3 regions of the Cupriavidus sp. TMH.W2 genome follow, and region 3 is predicted to be linked to each of the others. Evidence: predicted binding sites of a transcription regulator. Region 3 holds the regulator's gene; each other region holds the start of a gene.
What was found. The regulator sigma-54, encoded in region 3, starts transcription at its own class of promoters, with help from an activator protein. The targets are predictions, from matches to a motif close to TGGCANGNAANCTGCTTT.
Positions count from the first base shown of each region.

Region 1: a site for sigma-54 is predicted at 5,275-5,292, ahead of ACREYQ_RS21475 (PQQ-dependent methanol/ethanol family dehydrogenase). Genes of this name have one in related genera too.
Region 2: a site for sigma-54 is predicted at 3,612-3,629, ahead of ACREYQ_RS05435 (circularly permuted type 2 ATP-grasp protein). Genes of this name have one in related genera too.

Region 1 is NZ_CP193793.1:854,789-862,318, forward strand. It holds gene serA (phosphoglycerate dehydrogenase) at 1-829, opposite strand, end outside; gene ACREYQ_RS21455 (hypothetical protein) at 942-1,478, opposite strand; gene ACREYQ_RS21460 (hypothetical protein) at 1,568-1,768, opposite strand; gene ACREYQ_RS21465 (Vgb family protein) at 1,896-2,552, opposite strand; gene ACREYQ_RS21470 (TonB-dependent receptor) at 2,676-5,117, opposite strand; gene ACREYQ_RS21475 (PQQ-dependent methanol/ethanol family dehydrogenase) at 5,356-7,098, shown strand; gene ACREYQ_RS21480 (c-type cytochrome) at 7,199-7,522, shown strand.
Region 2 is NZ_CP193792.1:1,157,466-1,164,995, reverse strand. It holds gene ACREYQ_RS05445 (transglutaminase family protein) at 23-862, opposite strand; gene ACREYQ_RS05440 (alpha-E domain-containing protein) at 890-1,843, opposite strand; gene ACREYQ_RS05435 (circularly permuted type 2 ATP-grasp protein) at 1,911-3,386, opposite strand; gene ACREYQ_RS05430 (gluconokinase) at 3,729-4,235, opposite strand; gene edd (phosphogluconate dehydratase) at 4,435-6,330, opposite strand; gene ACREYQ_RS05420 (MurR/RpiR family transcriptional regulator) at 6,587-7,525, shown strand.
Region 3 is NZ_CP193792.1:419,108-426,637, forward strand. It holds gene mutY (A/G-specific adenine glycosylase) at 1-602, shown strand, start outside; gene ACREYQ_RS01990 (LON peptidase substrate-binding domain-containing protein) at 622-1,281, opposite strand; gene rapZ (RNase adapter RapZ) at 1,364-2,248, opposite strand; gene ACREYQ_RS02000 (PsiF family protein) at 2,357-2,734, opposite strand; gene hprK (HPr(Ser) kinase/phosphatase) at 2,896-3,867, opposite strand; gene ACREYQ_RS02010 (PTS sugar transporter subunit IIA) at 3,948-4,403, opposite strand; gene hpf (ribosome hibernation-promoting factor, HPF/YfiA family) at 4,825-5,175, opposite strand; gene ACREYQ_RS02020 (RNA polymerase factor sigma-54) at 5,224-6,705, opposite strand; gene lptB (LPS export ABC transporter ATP-binding protein) at 6,841-7,530, opposite strand, start outside.

The DNA.
Region 1 (7,530 bases), on a different replicon from region 3:
GCAGTTCGCTGGCGAAGGGGTCGTTGTTGGTCTTCGGCTCTTCCGGGAACACGTCGATGGCCGCGCCGGCCAGGCGCTTTTCACGCAGCGCCACCGCCAGCGCGGCGATATCCACCACGCTGCCGCGCGAGGCATTGATCAGGATCGCGCCCGGCTTGCAGGCGGCCAGGATGCGCGCATCGATCATATTGCGCGTGCGCGGCGTGGCCGGCACATGCAGGGTCACCACTTCGGCCTGCGACACCGCTTCTTCCAGCGAGCCGGCGGCACGCGCGGAACCGTGCGAGAGCCGCGCGAGCACATCGTAGTAGACCACGTGCATGCCCATCGATTCAGCCAGCACGCCTACCTGCGAGCCGATGTTGCCGTAGCCGACGATGGCGATGGTCTTGCCGCGCGCCTCGAACGCGCCAGCGGCGCCCTTGGCCCATTTGCCGGCGTGCGCCAGCGCGTTCTTCTCCGGGATCCGGCGCAGCAGCATTACCGCCTCGGACACCACCAGCTCGGCCACCGAGCGGGTATTGGAGAAGGGCGCATTGAATACGGGAATGCCGGCGGCCGTCGCGGCGTCCAGGTCGACCTGCGAGGTGCCGATGCAGAAGCAGCCGATCGAGAGCAGCCCCGGGGCGCTGCGGATATCGTCCGCGCGCAGGTGGGTGGCAGAGCGGATCCCGACCACGTCATGGCTGGCCAGCACCTGGCGCAGGTCGGCGCCGGCCAGCGCGCCGGTGCGGCGCTCGACCTGCAGGCCGGCTTCAGTCAGGCGGGCGTTGGCGCTCTGGTGGATGTTCTCGAGCAGGATCGCAGTGGTCACGTTCGTTTTCCGCATGGAGGGGTTGGCGGACATTGCCGCATCCCCACCATTCTGCGCGCAAAACGGTGCCCTGGCCGGGGAGTCCCTGCTGCCGGCATTGGCACCGGCCGCCGCGCCGGGTGCCGTGTCAGCGCGCGCGGCGCCTGTCGCCGCCGAGCGGATCGACGATGATCATGGTCTGGCGCAGCACGCCGGCGTCATCAAAGTAGCAGCTGAAATGCGCGGTCTGCAGGCCGTCCTTGTACATCCGCCATGACCAGGCCTCGCGCTTCATCAGCGGGTAGTACTGGACCGGCTCGCGCGGCAGGCCGAAGCGCTCCTGCACGTCCTGCTTGGTCCAGACCCCGACCTGGGCGCGATAGATCTCCGGCTCGGTCAGCATCTGGCGATAGCTGGTGAGCTTGCCGCCGGCATCGAAATCGGCGGCGTAGACCTCATGCCCGAAGGGCTGGCGCGACCAGAGCCAGCGGGTGGTGCCGTCGGCCAGGCGAAAGGTCTCGGTGGGTTGCCCGAATGTAATGCGTACGGCACTTTCCGGGCTGCCGATCATCTGTCTGCCGGTCTGTTCGGGCTGCAACGTCGCACAGGCTCCGAGCGAGCCGAGCGCGGCAGCGGCAACGCACATCTTGCCGATAAATCTGATTGGCATGAGCCGGGATGACATGGCGCTCTCCTGCGGACGGGATGCCCGCATCCGCTATTGTCCCGCCGCCGGGCTGGCCCACGCAACCGGCTGACGCCGTCCGCCAGCGCTTAGCAGCGGCCCTTCTTGGCCTGGCCCGGCGGACAGAAGGATTCGTTGCCGTACGCGTCGACGCGGCAGTTGCCCTTCTTGGCCTGCCCCGGCGGGCAGCCTTGGCCTTGGGGGCCGCCGCCGTAGTCGTCATAGGGGGCTACCACGCAGCCGCCGAGCAGCGCGCTGCAGGCAATCAGAAGGGCCAGGGCGGATTTCATTGATTTCTCCTTGTTGTGGGGGAATCCGTTTGCGACAGGAGAATAGATTGTGCCAGCGCGGCTGTCTGTAAGGAATCGTGAAGACGGCCGCGCCGGGGTTGTCCGCCCAGGCCCGGGCGGCATCGCTTCAGTCGTTGCCGTTGTCCGCCGCAACCTTGCCGGCCTGCCGCGGCCGGCGCACGACGCGCAGCTTGCCGCTGTTGCCGCCACCGCAGAAGAAGCGGTCGCCGCCATCGGACTCCAGCCCGGACACCCCCTCGCCCGGCGGCATGGCAATGGCCTCCAGCACCGCGCCCGATTGCGGATCGATGCGCCGCAGCTCGCTCTGGTCGCCCTCCCAGGTGCCGTGCCAGAGCTCGGCATCGACCCAGGTGACGCCGGTGACGAAGCGGTCGGAGCTGATGGTGCGCAGGACCGCGCCGGTCTGCGGATCGACCTGGTGGATCTTGCGCTCCCGGTACTGCCCGACCCACAACGTGCCCTCGGCCCAGGCCAGCCCTGAGTCGCCGCCACCGCCCGGCGCGGGGATCGTGGCCAGCACGCGCCCGCTCTGCGGATCGATCTTCTGGATGCGGTCCTCGGCGATCTGGAACAGGTGCTGGCCATCGAAGGCCGTGCCCGCATGGGCCGGAACCTCCAGCGCGCGCAGCGTCCTGCCGCTGGCCGGGTCCAGCGCATTGAGCTTGTCGCCGCTGGCAAACCAGACCTGCCGGCCGTCAAAGGTGACGCCGAGCGGGTCACCCGCGGCAAGCGCGAGCGCCGCGGCCGCTATGCGTGAGTCCATCCGAATCCCGCCACACTGTCACTCCCCGCCAAGGATTGCCGTGGCCTAATCTAGCACACGGCTATCCGTCTCCGGAGGGATGAACAAGGCGGGCAGCTGCGCTTCGCCCGCACCCTGTGACGGCTACATCCGGAACACCACGCCCAGCCAGAAGCTGCGCGGCGCGCCCGGGGCCACGAAGAGCGCGGTGGCCGCATCGCCAGGGGCAACGTGCGGCCGCACCAGGCTGCCGCCGGGGAACACATCGTTCGCGACCTGCCCGTAGGTCTCATAGCGCCGGTCAAACACATTGGCTACGCGCGCATAGATCTCAAGCTGCTTGCTTGCCTTGTACGCCGCGCGCAGGTTGACGGTGGCGTAGCCAGGCGCATGCCAGTCCGCGGTCTTTGGCGCGGTACCGGCCTGCGGGTCGCTGCGCAGGCCGTCTTCGTTGCCGCTGGAGACGGTGCTGGACACTGCCACCAGGTCGGCGCCAAGCGTCAGGCCGGCCAGGGCCTGCCAGTCCACGCCCAGCTTGAGCGTATGGCGGGGCAGGCCCGCCATGCGCATGCCCGGGCGGATGTCGATGGTGCGTTCGCCGACGGCAAGCTGGCCGGCGGACTCGTAGGTGGCCTGCAGGTAGCTGTAGGCCAGCCGCAGCGTGACGTCGCCCAGGCGCTGGCGGGCGGTGAGGTCGAGGCCCTGGTTGCGGGTGCGGTCGAAGTTGGCGAAGTAGCCGAGCTGGGTGTTCGGCGCGCGCAGGAAGAGGATGTCGTCGTGGTTGTCGATGCGGTAGAGCGAGGCGGTGACTTCGGTGTCCTTGCGCGGGAGCCAGCGCACGCCGGCCTCGTACGAGTGTGAGACCACCTGCCTGAGGTAGGGGTCGGACTGAAGGCCGGCCGGCAGGCGGCATGGCTGCGCCGGGTCGGCGCAGCCGAGTTCGAGCACGGTAGGCACGCGGTTGTTCTGGGCGTAGCCGCCGAACACCGTGACGCCACCGCCAAGCTTCTGCGCGAGCCCCAGTGCCGGGTTGAGGCGGCGGTAGGTGAAGCTCTCGCGCGGCTGTTCGCTGCCGTCGCTGTTGCGCAGCGTATTGCTGACCGTGACGTGGTTCCACCTGGCCGAGGCCGTCAGGAAGGTGGTGGGCGTCAGCGACCAGGTGTCGGACAGATACAGGCCAAGCATGCGCGCGGTGCCGCTGACGCCGGAGAACAGGGCGTTGGGTTCAGTGGGGTCGGCCACCACGCCGCGGTCGTCGGTAAAGGTGCCGGGCTGCGTGTATTGCGAATAGGTCAGGCGGCTGCGGTCGAGGGTCAGGCCGGCATTGAGCAGGTGGCGATCGGTCTCCCTGGACGCGCTGAGCGCCATGCCGACGGTCTGCTGCCACATGTGGGTGGTGTTGAGCACGGCCGGATGCAGCGCTGCGCCTTGCGCCCGGGTCCTGCCGCAGCCTTCGCCGCGCGGGCTGCCGTCGGCGTTGAAGCCGTCCTCGCAGGCTTCGACATAGGCCGCATAGTCCGGGCTCACGTCGCCATTGGTGGTGTCCCGGCGGCTGGTGCGCACATAGGCCAGCGCGGCGGCGCTGGTCTTGTCGTCGAACCAGTGGCGGCCGTTGACCGTGGCCTGGGTCACCTGGTTGCGGGTCTGGTCGGGGTAGGTGTAGACGGCGCGCCGGTTGGCCTGGTAGAGATCGGGCAGCGTGCCGCCGCCGCTGGCGCGATAACTGGGCACCAGGCCATTGCCGGTCAGCGTGCTGCGTCCATGCAGCACGGAGACGTCCCAGCTGTTGGTATCGCCCGCATAGCCGGCCTTGGCGAAGACATTGCCGAGCCGGCCGCCGGACTGGTCGCGCCAGCCGTTCTCCTGGAACAGTGTGCCGGCCGCGAATGCATGCCAGCCGCTGTCGCTGCGCACGCCGCCGGACAGGTCGGCGCGCTTGCGGGCATTGCTGCCGTAGGACAAGTCGGCGGTGAAGCCGGGCGAGTCCAGTCCGGAACGGGTGGTCATGGCGAGGGCCCCGCCCAGGGTGTTGAGGCCGTAGGCCGGGTTGGCGCTGGACACCAGCGACACGCTCGCCAGCGCCGCCTCCGGAATCATGTCCCAGCTGATGACGTCCCCGAAGGGCTCGTTGACGCGGATGCCGTCCAGGTACACCGACAGGCCCTGCGGCACGCCGGGGATCGACGATGCCCGGAAGCCGCGGTAGGTGATGTCGGTCTGGAACGGGCTGCCCTGGATGTCGTTGACGTTGACGCCGGCCAGGTTGCGGTTCAGGTATTCGGCCAGGTTGCCGGCGCGCGAGCCGTCGAGGTCGCCGCCACGCACGGTCTGCACGGTGTAGGGCACCAGGTCGCTGGCCACGCCGATGCCCGGCAGCGGCGTGGCGGCCACTACCAGGACTTCCGGCAGCAGGTTGCTGTCCTGCTTTGGGACAGCGGTGTCCTGTTGCGCAACAGCGGGACGCTGGGTCAGCAGCGCGATGGCCACTGCCACCATGGCGGGGAGCGCGCCGGCGAGGCTGCCGCGGCGGGCCGCGGGGTCACAGGGCGGCTGACCTGGCGGTGCAGGGTGCGGGTTGGCTGGCATGTGCTGTCTCCTCCGGAAGGGCGGCGCATACCTGCATTGGGTAGCGCCTGACCGGAGGCCCTCAGCAGGTTTCGTACCGTGCCTTGGGCGGCCGGCTTGCAGCCCCCGCGGCAATCCCGGTCGGCCCGCGGACCGCCTGTTTGCGCGGGCAGCCCGCTGGCATGGGAATTGCCAATTGCATGCTGGTGTGTGGCGCAGCGGCGCACCAGGGAACCCCAAAACAAGAGAGGAGATGGCAATGAGGACGTTACGAGTAGTGATGGCGGCGGCGGCTGCCGCGGCAAGCCTTGCCGCGCAGGCAGCGGTGACCGATGCCATGATTGAAAACGACGCGAAGACTCCCGGCGACGTGTTGTCGTGGGGCATGGGCCCGCAGGGCCAGCGCTATTCCACGCTGTCGCGCATCAACACGAAGAACGTGGGCCAGCTGGTGCCGGCGTGGTCGTTCTCGTTCGGCGGCGAGAAGCAGCGCGGGCAGGAATCGCAGCCGCTGATCCACGACGGCAAGATGTTCGTGACGGCCTCGTATTCACGCATCTACGCCCTCGATGTGAAGACCGGGCGCAAGCTCTGGAAGTACGAGCACCGCTTGCCGGAAGGCATCATGCCGTGCTGCGACGTGGTGAACCGCGGTGCGGCGCTCTACGACAACCTGGTGATCTTCGGCACGCTCGATGCGCAGCTGGTGGCGCTGGACCAGAAGAGTGGCAAGGTGGTGTGGAAGGAGAAGCTGGAAGATTATGCGGCCGGCTATTCGTACACGGCGGCGCCGCTGGTTGTCAAGGGCATGGTGCTGACGGGTATCTCGGGCGGCGAGTTTGGCGTGGTTGGCCGCGTCGAGGCCCGCGATGCCAGGACGGGGCAACTGGTGTGGTCGCGGCCGGTGGTGGAAGGCCACATGGGCTACAAGTACGACAAGGACGGCAACAAGACCGAAAACGGCGTGACCGGGACCCAGAATGCCAGCTGGCCCGGCGAGACCTGGAAGACCGGCGGTGCCGCGACGTGGCTGGGTGGCACCTATGATCCGGCAACCGGCCTGGTCTACTTTGGGACCGGTAATCCCGGCCCGTGGAACAGCCATATCCGCAAGGGCGACAATCTCTACTCCGCCTCCACCGTGGCGCTCGATCCTGCTACCGGCAAGATCGTCTGGCATTACCAGAACACGCCGAATGACGGCTGGGATTTCGACGGCGTCAATGAGTTCGTGACGTTCGACCTGGACGGCAAGCGCATGGGCGGCAAGGCCGACCGCAATGGCTTCTTCTACGTCAACGACGCGACCAGCGGCAAGCTGGTCAACGCCTTCCCCTTCGTCAAGAAGATCACGTGGGCCACCGGCATCGACCTGAAGACCGGCCGTCCCAACTATATCGCCGAAGGCCGCCCCGGCGACCCGGCGGCCGGCAGCGATGAGAACAAGGGCAAGTCCGTGTTCGCCGCACCGGGATTTCTCGGTGGCAAGAACCAGCAGCCGATGGCCTACAGTCCGCAGACGGGTCTGTTCTACGTGCCGGCCAATGAATGGGGCATGGATATCTGGAATGAGCCCGCCAGCTACAAGAAGGGTGCCGCCTTCCTGGGGGCGGGCTTCACCATCCATCCGCTGAACGATGACTACATCGGCGCGCTGCGCGCCATCAACCCGAAGAGCGGCAAGATCGTCTGGGAGGTCAAGAACAACGCGCCGCTGTGGGGCGGTGCGATGACCACGGCCGGCGGGCTGGTGTTCTGGGGCACGCCGGAAGGCTATCTGAAGGCCGCGGATGCCGGGACGGGCAAGGAGCTCTGGCAGTTCCAGACCGGCAGCGGCGTGGTGGCGCCTCCGGTCACGTGGGAAGAGAACGGCGAGCAATACGTGGCTGTGGTGTCCGGCTGGGGCGGCGCGGTGCCGCTGTGGGGCGGGGAGGTGGCCAAGCGCGTGAACTTCCTGGAGCAGGGTGGCTCGGTTTGGGTGTTCAAGCTGCATAAGAGCTGAGCGGGAAGGTGACGACACCGCCCGGCACATGCCTGCATCGCATCAGGGGTGCGCGGCGCGCGCCGGGCGGAGTAGCAACAGGATCAAGCGAGATACACGTATGAAGAAAGCATGGATGGGGCTGGCGGTGGCTTCTGCGTTGCTGCCGGGTGCGGCACTGGCCGGTACTGCCGCCGACATGCAGGCCCTGGCCGACAAGAGCGGCTGCTTTTCCTGCCATGGGATGCAGTCGAAGCTGGTGGGGCCGGGGTTTGCCGAGGTGGCGGCCAGGTACAAGGGCGACAGCCAGGCGGCTGAGCGGCTGGCGAGGAAGATCAGAGAGGGCGGCAAGGGGGGGTGGGGAAGGATTCCGATGCCGCCGCATGGGAATCTTGGGGAGGAGGATGCAAAGAAGTTGGCGGAGTGGGTGTTGAGTGTTGGGTGAAGGCGGCG
Region 2 (7,530 bases), 740 kb from region 3:
TCGTCTGGAATCAGGCACCTAATCAGGTAGAAAGTGGCGTTATGGTTACCTCGACTTCCAAGGTCTCGCCGGACCCCCCTTCCAGGATGCCCCGGACTGGTGCCGCCGACGCGTAATCGCGCCCCACTGCCAGCCGTATGTGGCGCTCGTCGGTCAGGCAGCCGTGCGTGATGTCGACGCTGCACCAGATCTCGCGCACCGGGTCCAGGCATATATCGGCCCAGGCATGGCTGGCCAGATCGGAGGCGGCCGGATCATAGAAGTATCCGCTCACATAGCGCGCCGGGATGCCCAGCGCCCGGCACGCCGCCACCATCACCTGCGCCTGGTCCTGGCACACCCCGCTTCCCAGCGCGAAGGCATCGGCCGCCGAGGTGCCGACATCAGTCGTATTCGGCTTGTAGCGCACCCGCTCACCGATGCCTTGCGCCAGCGCCAGCAGCGCCGGAATGTCATGGCCCGCGGCCAGGAACGGCGCGGCAAACGCCTGCATCTCAGGCGGCGCCGTGGTCAGTGGCGTGCTGCCAAGGAAGTACAGCGGCGACACCCGCGACTCGCCGGGCGGCGGCGCATCGCAGAACGCATGGTGGCCGTCGCGGTCGAGATCGCCATGCGGCGGCAGCACTTCCACCTCGCCCGTGGCTTCGATGGAGAGTGTGCTGGTCGGCCCTGCCACCGTGAAGTTGTGCACGATATTGCCGAAGCCGTCGCGCGCCGCCGACGGATTGCCGGGCGTCACCAGTTGCCACCTGTGCACGGACTGCAGCGGGCCCGAGCGCGGCTCGAGCCGCACTTCGTGCACGCTGCGCCGCACCGGTTCGGCGTAGCGGTAGACAGTATGGTGATGGATCTTGTATTTCACGGTATCAGGGCGCGGCGGCGGCCCATCTCAGGCAGCCAGCAGCGGCACGAGGAAGTCCCGGCTGATGCCATTGCCGAGGTCGCCGATGCGCTCCAGGAAGCTGGTCAGGTACGCATGCAGGCCGACGGCGAAAATATCGTCGATGCGCGCGTACTTCAGGTCGGCGTGGAGTTTACCAGCCTGCCGTTCGGTTTCCGCCGATTGCTGGTTGCGCACCGTGTGGAGGATGGCCACCACCTCGTCCATGCTCGACACCAGCGAACGCGGCATGTCCGGACGCAGGATCAGCAGCTCGGCCACGCGCTGCGGCGTGATGACGGCGCGATAGACCTTGCGGTAGACCTCGAAACCCGAGACCGAGCGCAGCACCGCGGCCCAGTGGTAGAAGTCGTTCTGGTCGCGATTGGCATTGCTCTCGTCGCTGCCCGACGCCTGGAACTTGACGTCCAGGATCCGCGCGGTATTGTCGGCGCGCTCCAGGAAGGTGCCCAGCCGCATGAAATGAAAGGCATCGTCCTTGAGCATGGTGCCGAACTGCACCCCGCGCGCCAGGTGCGAGCGGAACTTCACCCATTCAAAGAAGCGCGCCGGGTCTTCCTTCAGCACGCCGTCGGCGATCAGGCGCTGCACCTCCAGCCAGGTGGTGTTGACGGTCTCCCAGACTTCGGTGGTCAGCGAGCCGCGCACCGCGCGCGCGTTCTCGCGCGCCGCGCGCAGGCAGCTCATGATGGACGAGGCATTGGTCATGTCGCGCACCATGAAGTCGATCACATCGTCGCGCGACAGCAGGCCGTACTTGTGGTCGAAGACATCGGTCAGCTCGGAGATATCGAGCATGGCCCACCAGCCCTGCTCGGCCACTTCGGCAGATTGCGGCAAGAGCGAGGTCTGGTAGTTGACGTCGAGCATGCGCGCGGTGTTCTCCGCGCGCTCGGTGTAGCGGGCCATCCAGAACAGGTGGTCGGCGGTGCGGCTCAGCATGTGGGCTCTCCTGGCGTGGCGGCGGTCGCCATGGCGGTCATTGCGGCGGTCATCACGTTGTTCGCGTTCATCGTTCCAGCACCCAGGTGTCCTTGGTGCCGCCCCCTTGCGAGGAGTTCACCACCAGCGAACCTTCACGCAGCGCCACCCGGGTCAGGCCGCCGGGCACCATGCGCACTTCCTTGCCCGACAGCACGAACGGGCGCAGGTCGATATGGCGCGGGGCGATGCCCGCCTCCACATAGGTCGGGCAGGTCGACAGCGCCAGCGTGGGCTGCGCGATGTACTGCTCCGGCCTGGACCTGACCACCTCGCGGAACGCATCGATCTCGGCCCGGGTCGCGGCCGGCCCGACCAGCATGCCGTAGCCGCCGGCGCCGTGGGTTTCCTTGACCACCAGCTCGTCCATGTGGTCCAGCACGTAATGCAGGTCGTCCGGGCGCCGGCACATATACGTCGGCACGTTGCTGAGGATGGCCTCCTCGCCCAGGTAGAAGCGGATCATGTCCGGCACATACGGATAGATCGACTTGTCGTCGGCCACGCCGGTGCCGATCGCATTGCAGATGGTCACGTTGCCGGCACGGTAGACCGACAGCAGCCCCGCCGCGCCCAGCGACGAATCGTGGCGGAACACCAGCGGGTCGAGGAAGTCGTCGTCGACGCGGCGGTAGATCACGTCGATGCGCTGCGGGCCCTGCGTGGTGCGCATGAACAGGTGGTCGTCCTCGACGAAGAGGTCGCTGCCCTCCACCAGCTCCACCCCCATCTGCTGCGCCAGGAACGCATGCTCGAAGTACGCCGAGTTGTACATGCCCGGGGTCAGCACCACCACCGTGGGATCGGCGATCGCCTGCGGCGACACGCCGCGCAGCATGTCGAGCAACAGGTCGGGATAGTGGGCCACCGGCGCCACGCGGTTGCGCGCGAACAGGTCGGGGAACAACCGCATCATCATCTTGCGGTTTTCCAGCATGTACGACACGCCCGAGGGCACGCGCAGGTTGTCTTCCAGCACGTAGAACTCGCCCTCGCCGGCGCGCACCACGTCGATGCCGGCCACGTGCGCATAGATGTCGTGCGGCACGCTGACGCCAAGCATCTCGGGGCGGTACTGGGCGTTGTTGTAGATCTGGTCGGGCGGGATCACGCCCGCGCGGATGATGTCCTGGCCGTGGTAGATATCGTGGATAAAGCGGTTCAGCGCGGCCACGCGCTGGCGCAGGCCTCTTTCCAGCAGCGCCCATTCGCTGGCCGGGAAGATGCGCGGGATCACGTCGAACGGAATGGTGCGCTCGGTGCCGCTGTTGGCTTCGTCCTTGTCGCCGTAGACAGCAAAGGTAATGCCCACGCGCCGGAAGATCAGGTCGGCCTCGGCGCGCTTGTTGCCCATCGTGCTTTCGGACTGCCGCGCCAGCCAGTCTGCGAAATGCCGGTAATGCGGGCGAACCGCCCCTTCAGGCAATGCCTGTCCCGCCTGGATAACCATCGGCGCCCCGTCAGTGCGCCAGTCCAGCATCTCGTCGAAATACCGCCCCGCCATGATGGCCGTTCCTCCATGTCGCGGACTTCCGGTGCTACCGCTTCATTGCGACGTCGCGGTCGCTGCCGGCTGCCCTGGTTTTGCCCTGGCTGTCCTGCCCTGGCCCGCCGCGCGCTGTCCGTCCTGCGGGTGCCGCGGTGTTGCCGTCGAGTCACTGGCCCTTTCAGCATACCCGTGCCGGCGAAAGCCGCAAGGTAACTAACCGGCACTGGTACGGGAAATGAACTAGCAAGATGCCTGCCAGGGCACGCACAAACGGCCGCCAGCGAGGCTGGCGGCCGTTTGTGCGAAGCGTGGGAACGCGCCGCCCCGAACGGTGCGCGGCGTCAGCAGGCCAGAGGGTCAGCGCGCCGCGCCGGCGCCTTGCGGCGCGGTGGCCTGCAGGATGGTGCCGACCAGCGCCTCGGGAGACTGCTGGATATCGAGCACCAGCGCATCGCTGGGTTCCTCCAGGGTATTGAACTGGCTTTGCAGCAGGTCGGCATTGAAGAAGTGATCGGTGCGCGCGGACAGGCGCCTGCCGATCAGCGACGGATCGCCCTTCATAAAGACAAAGGTCACGCCGCCGTCGGGCGGGGTCAGGCGGTCGCGGTAGGCCTGGCGCAGCGCCGAGCAGGTGAACACATGGGTGCGGCCTTCGGCCCGGGCCGTGTCGATGGCGGCGCGCATGGCGGCCAGCCAGGGCCAGCGGTCTTCGTCGGTCAGCGGGATGCCCGCGTGCATCTTGGCCTTGTTGGCGTCGCTGTGGAAGGCATCGGCGTCATCGAAGCCGCAGCCCAGGCGCTGCGCCAGCAGCTGGCCAACCGTGGTCTTGCCGCTGCCGGAAACGCCCATCAGGATATAAATCATGTCTGCTCCGTCGGTCTTGGTATCGGATGGTGTCGCCATCCTTGTCTGTACTTGCTTGTCCTGAACGTCGTTCCCGCGCATACCCAAGGGCACGTGGGCGGGAACCCGGTGACTTCTTCCCCGAAGGGGACGTGAAAGACGCTGGATTCCCGCCCACGCGCCCTTTGGATAAGCGCGGGAATGACGGAAGTGATTGAGGCTATTGTGCGACGGTTTGCGCCGCTGCGGCAGGAACGGAGGCGCCTGCGCCGGCTTCGGCATCCGCCTCGGACAGGTCGAGTGCGCTGCCGCCCTCTTCCGCGATGCGCGCATGGCGCCGGAACAGGCCGAACAGGCCGCGCCCCAGGCTGAACTGCGCGAAATCGTCGGCGGGCGCGGCGACCCGTTCGCGCGCGGCGAATTCGGCTTCGTCGCCCAGCCATTGCAGGGTGCCGGCGACGGCATCGACACGGATACGGTCGCCGTCGCGCACGCGCGCCAGCGCGCCGCCGGCCAGCGCCTCGGGGCCGACGTGGATCACCGCCGGCACCTTGCCCGACGCGCCCGACATGCGCCCGTCGGTCACCAGCGCCACCTTGTGGCCGGCGTCCTGCAGCGCGCCCAGCACCGGGGTCAGGCGGTGCAGCTCGGGCATGCCGTTGGCGTTCGGACCCTGGAAACGCACCACCGCGATCAGGTCGCCGGTCAGCTCCCCCGCATCGAAGGCAGCCTGCAATGCCTCCTGCGCATCGAACACCCGCACCGGCGCTTCCACCACGCGGTGCTCCGGCGCCACTGCCGAGACCTTGATCACGCCGCGGCCCAGGTTGCCCTGCATCAGCCGCAGCCCGCCCTCGGCGGAGAATGGCGCCGCGGCCGTCGCCAGCACCTGCGCGTCGCCGCTTTGCGCCGCGCCGTCGCGCCAGCGCAGCACGCCGTCGGCCATCACCGGCTCCTGCGCATAGCGGGCCAGCCCGGGGCCGGCCACGGTCTGCACGTCCTCGTGCAGCAGCCCCGCCTGCAGCAGTTCGCGGATGACGAAGCCGGCACCGCCCGCGGCATGGAAGTGGTTCACATCGGCCGAGCCGTTCGGGTAGACGCGCGCCAGCAGCGGCGTGATGCGCGACAGCAGGTCGAAATCGTTCCAGTCGATGACGATGCCCGCGGCGCGCGCCATCGCCACCAGGTGAATGGTGTGGTTGGTGGAGCCGCCGGTCGCCAGCAGGCCGACCATGGCATTGGCGATGGCGCGCTCGTCGACAATGCGCGCCAGCGGCAGGTACTCGTCGCCGCGCGCGCGCAGGGCGATCGCGCGCTGCGCCGCCGCGGCCGTCAGCGCGTCGCGCAGGCCGCTGTCCGGGTGCACGAAGGCCGCGCCCGGCAGGTGCAGGCCCATGATTTCCATCAGGAACTGGTTGCTGTTGGCGGTGCCGTAGAAGGTGCAGGTGCCGGCACCGTGATAGGCCTGGCATTCGGCTTCCAACAGCGCCTCGCGCCCGACCTGGCCAGTGGCGTAGAGCTGGCGCACGCGCGCTTTCTCCTTGTTGGGCAGGCCGCTGGCCATCGGGCCGGCCGGCACGAACACCATCGGCAGGTGGCCGAACTGCAGCGCGCCCATCAGCAGCCCGGGCACGATCTTGTCGCACACGCCCAGCATCAGCGCCGCATCGAAGGTGTTGTGCGACAGCGCCACCGCGGTGCCCATGGCAATCGCGTCGCGCGAGAACAGCGACAGCTCCATGCCCGGGTTGCCCTGCGTGATGCCGTCGCACATCGCCGGCACGCCGCCCGCCACCTGCGCCACCGCGCCCACCGCGCGCGCGGCCTCGCGGATCACGGCGGGGTAGCGCTCGTACGGCTGGTGCGCAGACAGCATGTCGTTGTACGCGGTGACGATGCCGAGATTGGGGGCATGGTCGACGCGCAGCTTCAGCTTGTCGTTGGCCGGCAGCGCGGCAAAGCCGTGCGCCAGGTTGGCGCACGACATGCCGCGCAGCGGCCCCAGTTCAGCCTGCGCGCGCTCGCAGCGGGCAAGATAGGCGGCACGGCTGGCGCGGCTGCGCGCAACGATGCGGTCGGTAACGGCCAGAAGCTCGGCATGGACAGCGGAAGGCATGGCTCAGACGTTCCTTGTGGGCTAGGTGGCGACGCGATAATGCCGCGCCATCGCTTGTAGATTTTCTACAGATTGCCACCATTATACCGAGCAGGATCGCGCCGTCGACCCGCTCATGCGTCACAATCGTGCAGAAACTCCCGAAATCAGGGCAAACCCCGAGGGCGGGCCACGCACCATTTCGGGCAAGATGCGACGCCATCCGATGTAGAATCTCTACATAGCCACAAACCCCGACCCCACAGCCCCCGCCGCCATGCGCGACCGAATCATTGCCGTCTACGACACGCTCCGCCCCTCTGAACGCCGCCTGGCCGACTATGTCGCACGGCACGGCGCCGCCGTGATCCGGCTGTCGATGCCTGAGCTGGCCGAGCGTGCCGGCGTGTCGCAGCCCACCATCGCGCGCTTCTGCGCGGCGCTGGGCTACGACGGCTTCCGCGAATTCAAGCTGCAGTTCGCGCAGAACCTCGGCGGCGGCACGCCCTTCGTGCACCAGGACGTCGCGGCCGACGACCGCCCAGCGGACATCGCCGGCAAGGTCTTCGACCGCACCATCGCCACGCTGATGAGCGTGCGCAATGCCCTGTCGGCCGACCAGATCGAGCATGGCATCCAGCTGCTCGCCGGCGCGCGCCGCATCGAGTTCTACGGCTGCGGCAACTCGGGCATCGTCGCGCTGGATATCCAGCACAAGTTCTTCCGCCTGGGCATGCCGACGGTCGCGTACTCGGACCCGCATGTGTTCAGCATGTCCGCCGCGCTGCTGGCCCGCGGCGACGTGGCCGTGCTGGTCTCCAACAGCGGCCGCACCTGGGACATGCTGACCGCCGCCACGCTGGCGCGCAGCAGCGGCGCCAGCGTGCTGGCGATCACGCACAGCGGCTCGCCGCTGGCGCGGCTGGCCGACGTCTGCGTGTTCTCCGACGTGGAGGAAGACAGCGAGGTCTACACGCCGATGACCTCGCGCATCAGCCACCTGGTGCTGGGCGACGTGCTGGCCGCTGGCGTGGCACTGGCGCGCGCGGACACCGTCGCGCCCCGCCTGCAGCGCGCCAAGGCGCATCTGCGCGAACGGCGCATCGCCGGAGCGGAACCGGCGCCGGCAAGAAGCCGCGCGACGACCAGGGCGACGCCGGAGCCGGCCGCCCCCGCGCCGGCAGCCACGCGCACGCGCCGCCGCAAGGGTAACTGACCCGA
Region 3 (7,530 bases):
GCCCGCGCCAGGCCGAGGACATGATCGCCTATACGCAGGGGCTGATGGACCTGGGCGCCACGGTGTGTTCGCGCGGCAAGCCGGCCTGTCTGGCCGACGCCGGCGCGTGCCCGCTGTCGGCCGGTTGCGTGGCGCGCCGTGACGGGCTCACCGGCGTGCTGCCCACGCCCAAGCCGCGCGCCGCCATCCCCGAGCGCAGCACGGTGATGCTGCTGGTGCGGCGCGAGCGCGAAGTGCTGCTGCGCCTGCGCCCGGGCAGCGGCATCTGGGGCGGCCTGTGGAGCCTGCCGGAGATGCCGGTCGACACCGTGCCCTTCGATGCGGACGCCGCCGAGGCGGCGGCGCTGGACTATGCGCGCGCCTTCGGCAAGCCCGCGCGCGCCACGCTGACCGGGGAGCTGACCCATGTGTTCACGCACTTCCGCCTGCTGATCCGTGCCATCCGGGTCGATGTGAGCGCCGACGGCGCAAGCCTGATGGTGCAGGACAGCGCCGGGGAAGCCGCGCAACGCTGGCTCTCGCTCGACGATCTCGATGCCGTGGGGACGCCCGCGCCGGTGCGCCGGCTGCTGGAAGACCAGGCCCGCGGCGGGTTGTTCTGACCGTGACGGAAAACCGCGGCTAGAGCATGTGGTTCTGGCGCATATAGCGGTGCACGATCTCGACGCGCATGCCCGCGTCGGGCAGCGCCATCAGCATCTGCTTGGCCTTGAGCGGCACCGGCAGCAACTCGCACAGCCGGTTGGCCACCCAGCTCGGGTCGTCCCAGAGGTAGGGCTCGTCGAACGGCAGGCGGTCGGGTTGCTCGGCATGCAGCCGCGTGACAATGCGCCGCAGCGCATCCAGGCATTCGCCCAGCAGTTCCAGCTTGCAGTCGATGATGTCGGGGGGGAGGACTTCGGCGCGTGCCACCAGCAGGCCGTCGTCGCGGGTCTCATGGCTGACGATATGGAAACGCTCGCGGCCGCGCGCGCGGATCAGCAGCACGCCGAGCTGCTCCATGTTGCAGTCGACGATCTCGGCCAGGCAGCCGACCAGTTCGGGCACGGTGGGCTGGTCCGGGCGGGCCACTTCCTCGCCGCTTTCGATCAGGCAGACGCCAAAGGGCGTGCTGTCGCGCAGGCAGTTGCGCACCATGTCGACATAGCGCGCCTCGAACACGCGCAATGGCAGCCGTCCACCGGGAAACAGCACCGTGTGCAAGGGGAACAGCGGCAGGTTGTCGAGCGTCCGTGGCGGAGCTTCTGATGCCGTGGGACGGTAGAGGTCGGTCGAGGACATGCAGTGCCAGCTTGGGTATCGCGCAGCAAAGGGCCGACAGGCCGACGCCGCGTGCGGATGCCAGTGGGCAGTCGCGCCTGCGTCAGCCCGCCGGTGCGAGCTCTCGGTGTCTCACCAGCACATTACCATGCGCCCGGAAATAGTTGGCGAGCCTTTCCGCAATATAGACCGAGCGATGCTGGCCGCCGGTGCAGCCGATGGCCACGGTCAGGTAGCTGCGGTTGTCGGCAATGAAACTTGGCAGCCACTTTTCGACGTAGGCGCGGATATCCTCGGCCATTGCCAGGACCATTGGCTGGGCCTGCAGGAAGTCGATCACAGGCGTGTCGCGGCCCGTCAGCGGGCGCAGTGCCAGGTCGTAATAGGGGTTGGGCAGCGAGCGCACGTCGAACACCATGTCGGCATCGCTGGGCACGCCGTGCTTGAAGCCGAACGACTCGAACAGCAGCGTCAGGCGCTGGCTGTCTTCGCGGATCAGTTCCTTGATCCAGCTGCGCAGCGTATTGGTGCGCACATTGCTGGTGTCGATACGGTGTGCGGCCTCGGCCAGCGGACTGAGCAGCGCGCGCTCCATCTCGATCGCTTCCATCAGCGCGGTGTCGTTGAAGGCAGGTTCGCCCCCCGGGCCCGTCACACCGTCGGTGCGCACCGACAGCGGATGGCGGCGGCGCGTCTCAGAGTAGCGCTGCACCAGGGCATCGGTGCTGGCAGTCAGGAAGATCACCTCGACCTGGTGCTCGGCCGCCAGTGCGCGCACGGTGTCCGGCAGCTGGTCCAGGGATTCGCGGCTGCGGATGTCAGTGGCCACGCCCAGGTGCGTATAGCCCTGGCTGTCGAGATAGCGGGTCAGTTCAGGGATGAACTGGGCCGGCAGGTTGTCCACGCAGTAGTAGCCTGCATCTTCCAGGACGTTCAGTGCGACGGACTTGCCGGAACCGGATATGCCGGTGATGAGGATGATGCGCATAGCACCTGAAGCATAGCATCAGGTGCCGGCTGCGTCATGACAGTGCGTTGACAAGCAAAAATGGCGAACCTCCCGGTTCGCCATTGCTTCTGCAGCTTGTGCCGCCGCTCAGGCCGACTTGGACAGGCAATCCTTCATGTAGGCCTTGTACTCGTCGCCCTTCTTGCCCTTGCCCGACTTGCTGCAGGAGGCCATTTTCTCCTGCTGGGTCTTGGGTACCCCGGCCTTGGACAGGCATTCCTTCATGAACGCCTTGCGTTCGTCGCCCTTCTTGCCGGAGGCCTGGGTATTGCAGGCCTTCATCTTGTCCTGCTGGGCGTTGGCCGCGGGCTTGTCCGGGGTAGCCGGCGTGGCGGACGTGGCGGGTGCGGCAGGCATTGCCGGGGCCGTTGCCGCCGGCTTGGCCGGCGTGGCGGCGGTCTGCGCAAAAGCGCTGGCCGCGATCATTGGGGTGACCAGCGCGCACATCGCGATCAGTTTCTTCATGCTTGCTCTCCTCGGGGTGGAAAACTCCATGGCCGCGCGCCATTGCCGGCGTTGCAGCTTCCGTAACGGGCGTGATGCCCATTACAGCACAAAACGGAGCATGCCTGAGAAAAGTTGACGTTTTGCGTCCGTCCCGTTGTAAGCAATTGAAAACGCCGGGCTTACAGCAGGCGGCCCTGGCCGCGCGACACGACGTCGGCCTGCATGGCGGCGCGCTGGCGGTCCATGAAGTCGCGCAGCGTGTCGATGCCGCGCAGGCGCAGGATGGTGTTGCGCACGGCGGCCTCGACCAGCACGGCGAGGTTGCGGCCGGCCGCCACCTGGATCTTGACCATGTGGATCGGCAGGCCCAGCACGTCCAGGTACTGCGAATCGAGCGGCAGCCGCTCGAACTCGCCGTCGTTGCGCCGCACCAGCTGCACCACGAGCTTGATCTTCATCTTCCGCCGCACCGCGGTCTCGCCGAAGATGGTCTTGATATCGAGCAGGCCCAGGCCGCGCACTTCCAGCAGGTTCTGCAGCAGCGGCGGGCAGCGGCCCTCAATGAAATCCGGCCCCAGCCGGACGAAGTCGACCGCATCGTCGGCCACCAGCCCGTGGCCGCGCGAGATCAGTTCCAGGCCCAGTTCGCTCTTGCCCAGCCCCGATTCCCCCATGATCAGCACGCCCATGCCCAGGATGTCGAGGAACACGCCGTGCATAGTCACGCGCGGCGCGGAGATGCGCGACAGGTACAGGCGCAGGTGGTCGATCACCGCCGCCGACGATACCGGCGTGGTGAACAGCGGCGTGGACGAGCGCGTGCAGCGCAGTTCCAGGTCGGGTGGCGGCTCCATGCCGTCGGCGATCACCAGGAAAGGCGGCTCCAGCAGGATCAGCTCGCCCATCTGGCGCTTGCGGGTCTCGTCGTCCAGGCGCTGGTAGTAGGTGATCTCGGGTTTGCCGAGCACCTGGATGCGGTTCGGGTGGATCAGGTTCAGGTGGCCCACCAGGTCGGCGGCGGAGGTGGCTTCGCGGGCGAACTCCACGTCAAAGGCGCGGTCCGCGCCCTCCAGGCCGGCCACCCACGAGAGTTTGATGTCGGCTGCGTTGTCGTCGAAGATGGACTGGGAGGTGACGCCGGTGAGTTCCATGCGGGATGACTGGTAGGGCGGTGTGCGAAGCGCGTGGCGCCTGCCCGGTCTGTGCCGGCCCGCTTTGGGGGATCAGAGGATCAGGGGTGCCATGCGATCAGCAACTCGTGCACGGCATCGGGCGTGGGCAGCGTCGCCAGCCCTTCGCGCATGTCGCGGTCCGAAAGCAGTTGCGCGATCTCGGACAGGATTTCCAGATGCTGCTGCGTGGCCTGTTCGGGCACCAGCAGGAAGATCAGCAGCGATACCGGCTTGCCGTCGGGCGACTCGAACGGAATCGGCTCGGCCAGGCGCATGAAGGCGGCCAGGGGATGCTTCAGTCCCTTGATGCGGCCATGCGGGATCGCCACGCCGGCGCCCAGGCCGGTGGAGCCCAGCGACTCGCGCGCAAACAGGTTGTCGGTCACGATGGCGCGTGCCACGCCATGGTTGTTCTCGAAGAGGAGCCCGGCTTGCTCGAACACACGTTTCTTGCTGGTGACGCTGACGTCGAGATTGATGTTGCCGGGTGGCAGCAGTTTGGCCAAACGATTCATGGGCGATGCGCAGGATTTCAGTTAGCGGGCGGATCGTTCCGCCGGGCAGGGGGCTGGCTCCGGGCTGCCCCTGGCCTGGCCGGAGGCGTTCGGCCCATTATAGAGCAGCGGCCACCCTCGCATTGTGCAGTGCAGCGGAGCAAGCTGGTGCAGAACGATACATGGCGATGCAATCGTGCCTCCGGGCCGGGAGCCGTCGCACCGATGCAGGGCGCGGCCAGGATTCCCTCTCTTTGTATGGCGCAGCATACACCTTGCCGCCGCGCTTGCGAACACCCTTGCTCATTCGGGTGAAAAGCGTTTGCTCCGGCGCCACAACCTGCCGTGGCGCCACGCATGGGCGCAAAAAAGCCGCGCTTCGTGGCGCGGCTTGCCTGGTCAATCCTGATTCAGCAGCCCTCTTCGGGGCCGCCGGGCACGGTCATTGCTGCATCTGCGCTGCGGCCATCTGGTACTTGACCGCTTCGCGGTCGTGGCCTTGCACGCGATCCTTGTAGCGGATCACCTGACGGTCCAGCTTGTCGACGAGTGCGTCGATCGCTGCATAAAGGTCTTCGTGATGCGCCTCGACAAAGATGTCCTTGCCCTTGAGATGTAGATTGATTTCTGCGTACTGACGCCGGTCCTTTTCCTTGTGATTGTCGACAGAGAGCAGCACGCTAACGCCAATGACCTGATCGAAATGCCTGACGATTCGCTCCAGCTTCGTTTCCACGTACTCACGCAGAGGGGGCGTGATGTCCAGGTGGTGTCCACTGATCTTGAAGTTCATAGCGCTTCTCCTTCTGAAAGAGCCTCACCAGGCAGGCGGTGGGCTCGGCTACAAAGACTTGCGGAGATTGACTGCGGGGATCTTCAGGGCCTCGCGATACTTGGCAACGGTGCGTCGTGCGACAACGAAGCCTTGCTCACCCAGCAGTTCGGCGATGCGACTGTCGGAAAGGGGATTCCTCGGGTCTTCGGCTCCTATCAGTTGCTTGATCAAGGCGCGGATGGCCGTTGATGAAGCCGCGCCACCGGTTTCGGTGGACACGTGGCTGCCGAAGAAGTACTTCAGTTCGAAAGTACCCATCGGCGTTGCCATGTATTTATTGGTCGTCACCCGGGAGATGGTTGACTCGTGTAATCCCAGTGTATCGGCAATCTCCCGCAAAACCAAGGGGCGCATGGCGATTTCACCGTGGGTGAAAAAGTTCTTTTGACGCTCGACAATGGCTTGCGAGACACGCAGGATCGTATCGAACCTTTGCTGGATGTTCTTGATCAGCCAGCGTGCCTCCTGCAGTTTCTGCTGCAACCCCGCGGTGCCGGTTTCCCCTTTTGCGCCACGCAGGATTTGTGCATACATATCGTTGATGCGCAGCCTCGGCATCACATCCGGGTTCAGCTGCGCGATCCAGCCGCCGCCGCTCTTGCGCACGAACACGTCCGGCACCACGAAATCGGCTTCCGGGCGGCTGTAGGCATGGCCCGGGTAGGGCGCCAGGGATCGGATCAGGTCGTGCGCGGCCTTCAGCGCCACTTCATCGACCTGCAGCGCCTTCTTCAGCCGCGTGTAGTCGCGTACTGCAAGCAACTCCAGGTGATTGGTGACGATATTCAGCGCCAGGTCGCGCTGCGGGTGGGTCAGGCGGCGCAATTGCAGCACCAGGCACTCGGCGGCATTGCGCGCGCCCACGCCCGGCGGGTCGAAGCTCTGCAAGAGCGTCAGGATCGCATGGACTTCGTCGAGCTCGAATTCGAGTTCTTCGGGCAACTCCGCGCAGATCTCTTCAAGCGAGGCGCTCAGGTAGCCATCGTCGTCGAGCGACTCGATCAGGAAGATGGCCAGGCCCTTGTCGCGCGCCGAGATCTTCAGCGGCGTCAGCTGCTCCATCAGGTATTCGCGCAGCGTGGGCTCGGCCTCGCGCAGCTGCATCGGCGTCTTTTCGTCCTCGTCGCCTTGCGGGCGGCGGGCGAAGTCGTCCAGGCTCCAGTCACTGCTGCCGTAGTCGTCGCCGCTGTTGTTATCGCCAAAGCTGTCGTCGTCACCCGCGCCGTCGGCGCGGGCGTCGCCATTGCCCTGCGGTTCGGCGGGGGCGGGCGCGGGTGCGCTCTGGACGTTGACCGAGCCATCGGCGGCCACGCGCAGCGGGCTCTCGATCCAGTCGTTCTCACGCTCGAGCAGGGGGTTTTCCGTCAGGGCCTGTTCGACTTCCTGCTGCAGTTCCAGCGTGGAAAGCTGCAGCAGCCGGATCGACTGTTGCAGCTGTGGGGTGAGCGCCAGGTGCTGGGAGAGGCGGAGCTGTAGCGACGGTTTCATGCGACCTATTTTATGCGCATCTTTCCGATGTTGGAACGGAAATTGCTATCGCTGATGGGTCGTGATCGCCGCTGGCTGTGGCGCGTCCGCGCGCGCCCCGCCGGAATGCCTGCCCGCCAGGGGCAGGCCGTCATGTCACATGCGGAAGTTCTCGCCCAGGTAGACGCGCCGCACGGCGTCATTGGCGATGATGTCCTCGGGCTGGCCTGCGGCCAGCACCGCGCCTTCACTGATGATGTAGGCGTGGTCGCAGATGCCGAGCGTCTCGCGCACGTTATGGTCGGTGATCAGCACGCCGATGTTGCGCGCCTTGAGGAAGCTGACGATGCGCTGGATTTCGCCCACGGCGATCGGATCCACGCCGGCGAAGGGCTCGTCCAGCAGGATAAAGCGCGGCGACGACGCCAGCGCGCGCGCAATTTCCACGCGGCGGCGCTCGCCGCCCGACAGCGACAGCGCCGGGTTGTTGCGCAGGTGCGCGATCTGCAGGTCGTCGAGCAGCGCATCCAGGCGGCGCTCGATCTCGGCCTTGGCCAGCGGCTTGCCCTTGTCCAGCTGCAGTTCCAGCACCGCGCGGATGTTCTCTTCGACGTTGAGCTTGCGGAACACCGAGGCTTCCTGCGGCAGGTACGACAGCCCCATGCGCGCGCGCTCGTGGATCGGCAGGCCGCTGATATGGTCGCCGTCGAGCACGATATCGCCCTCGTCCAGCGCCACCAGGCCCACGATCATGTAGAACGACGTCGTCTTGCCCGCGCCGTTGGGGCCGAGCAGCCCGACCACTTCACCGCTTTTCACGTCGAGCGAGACGTCCTTGACCACCGT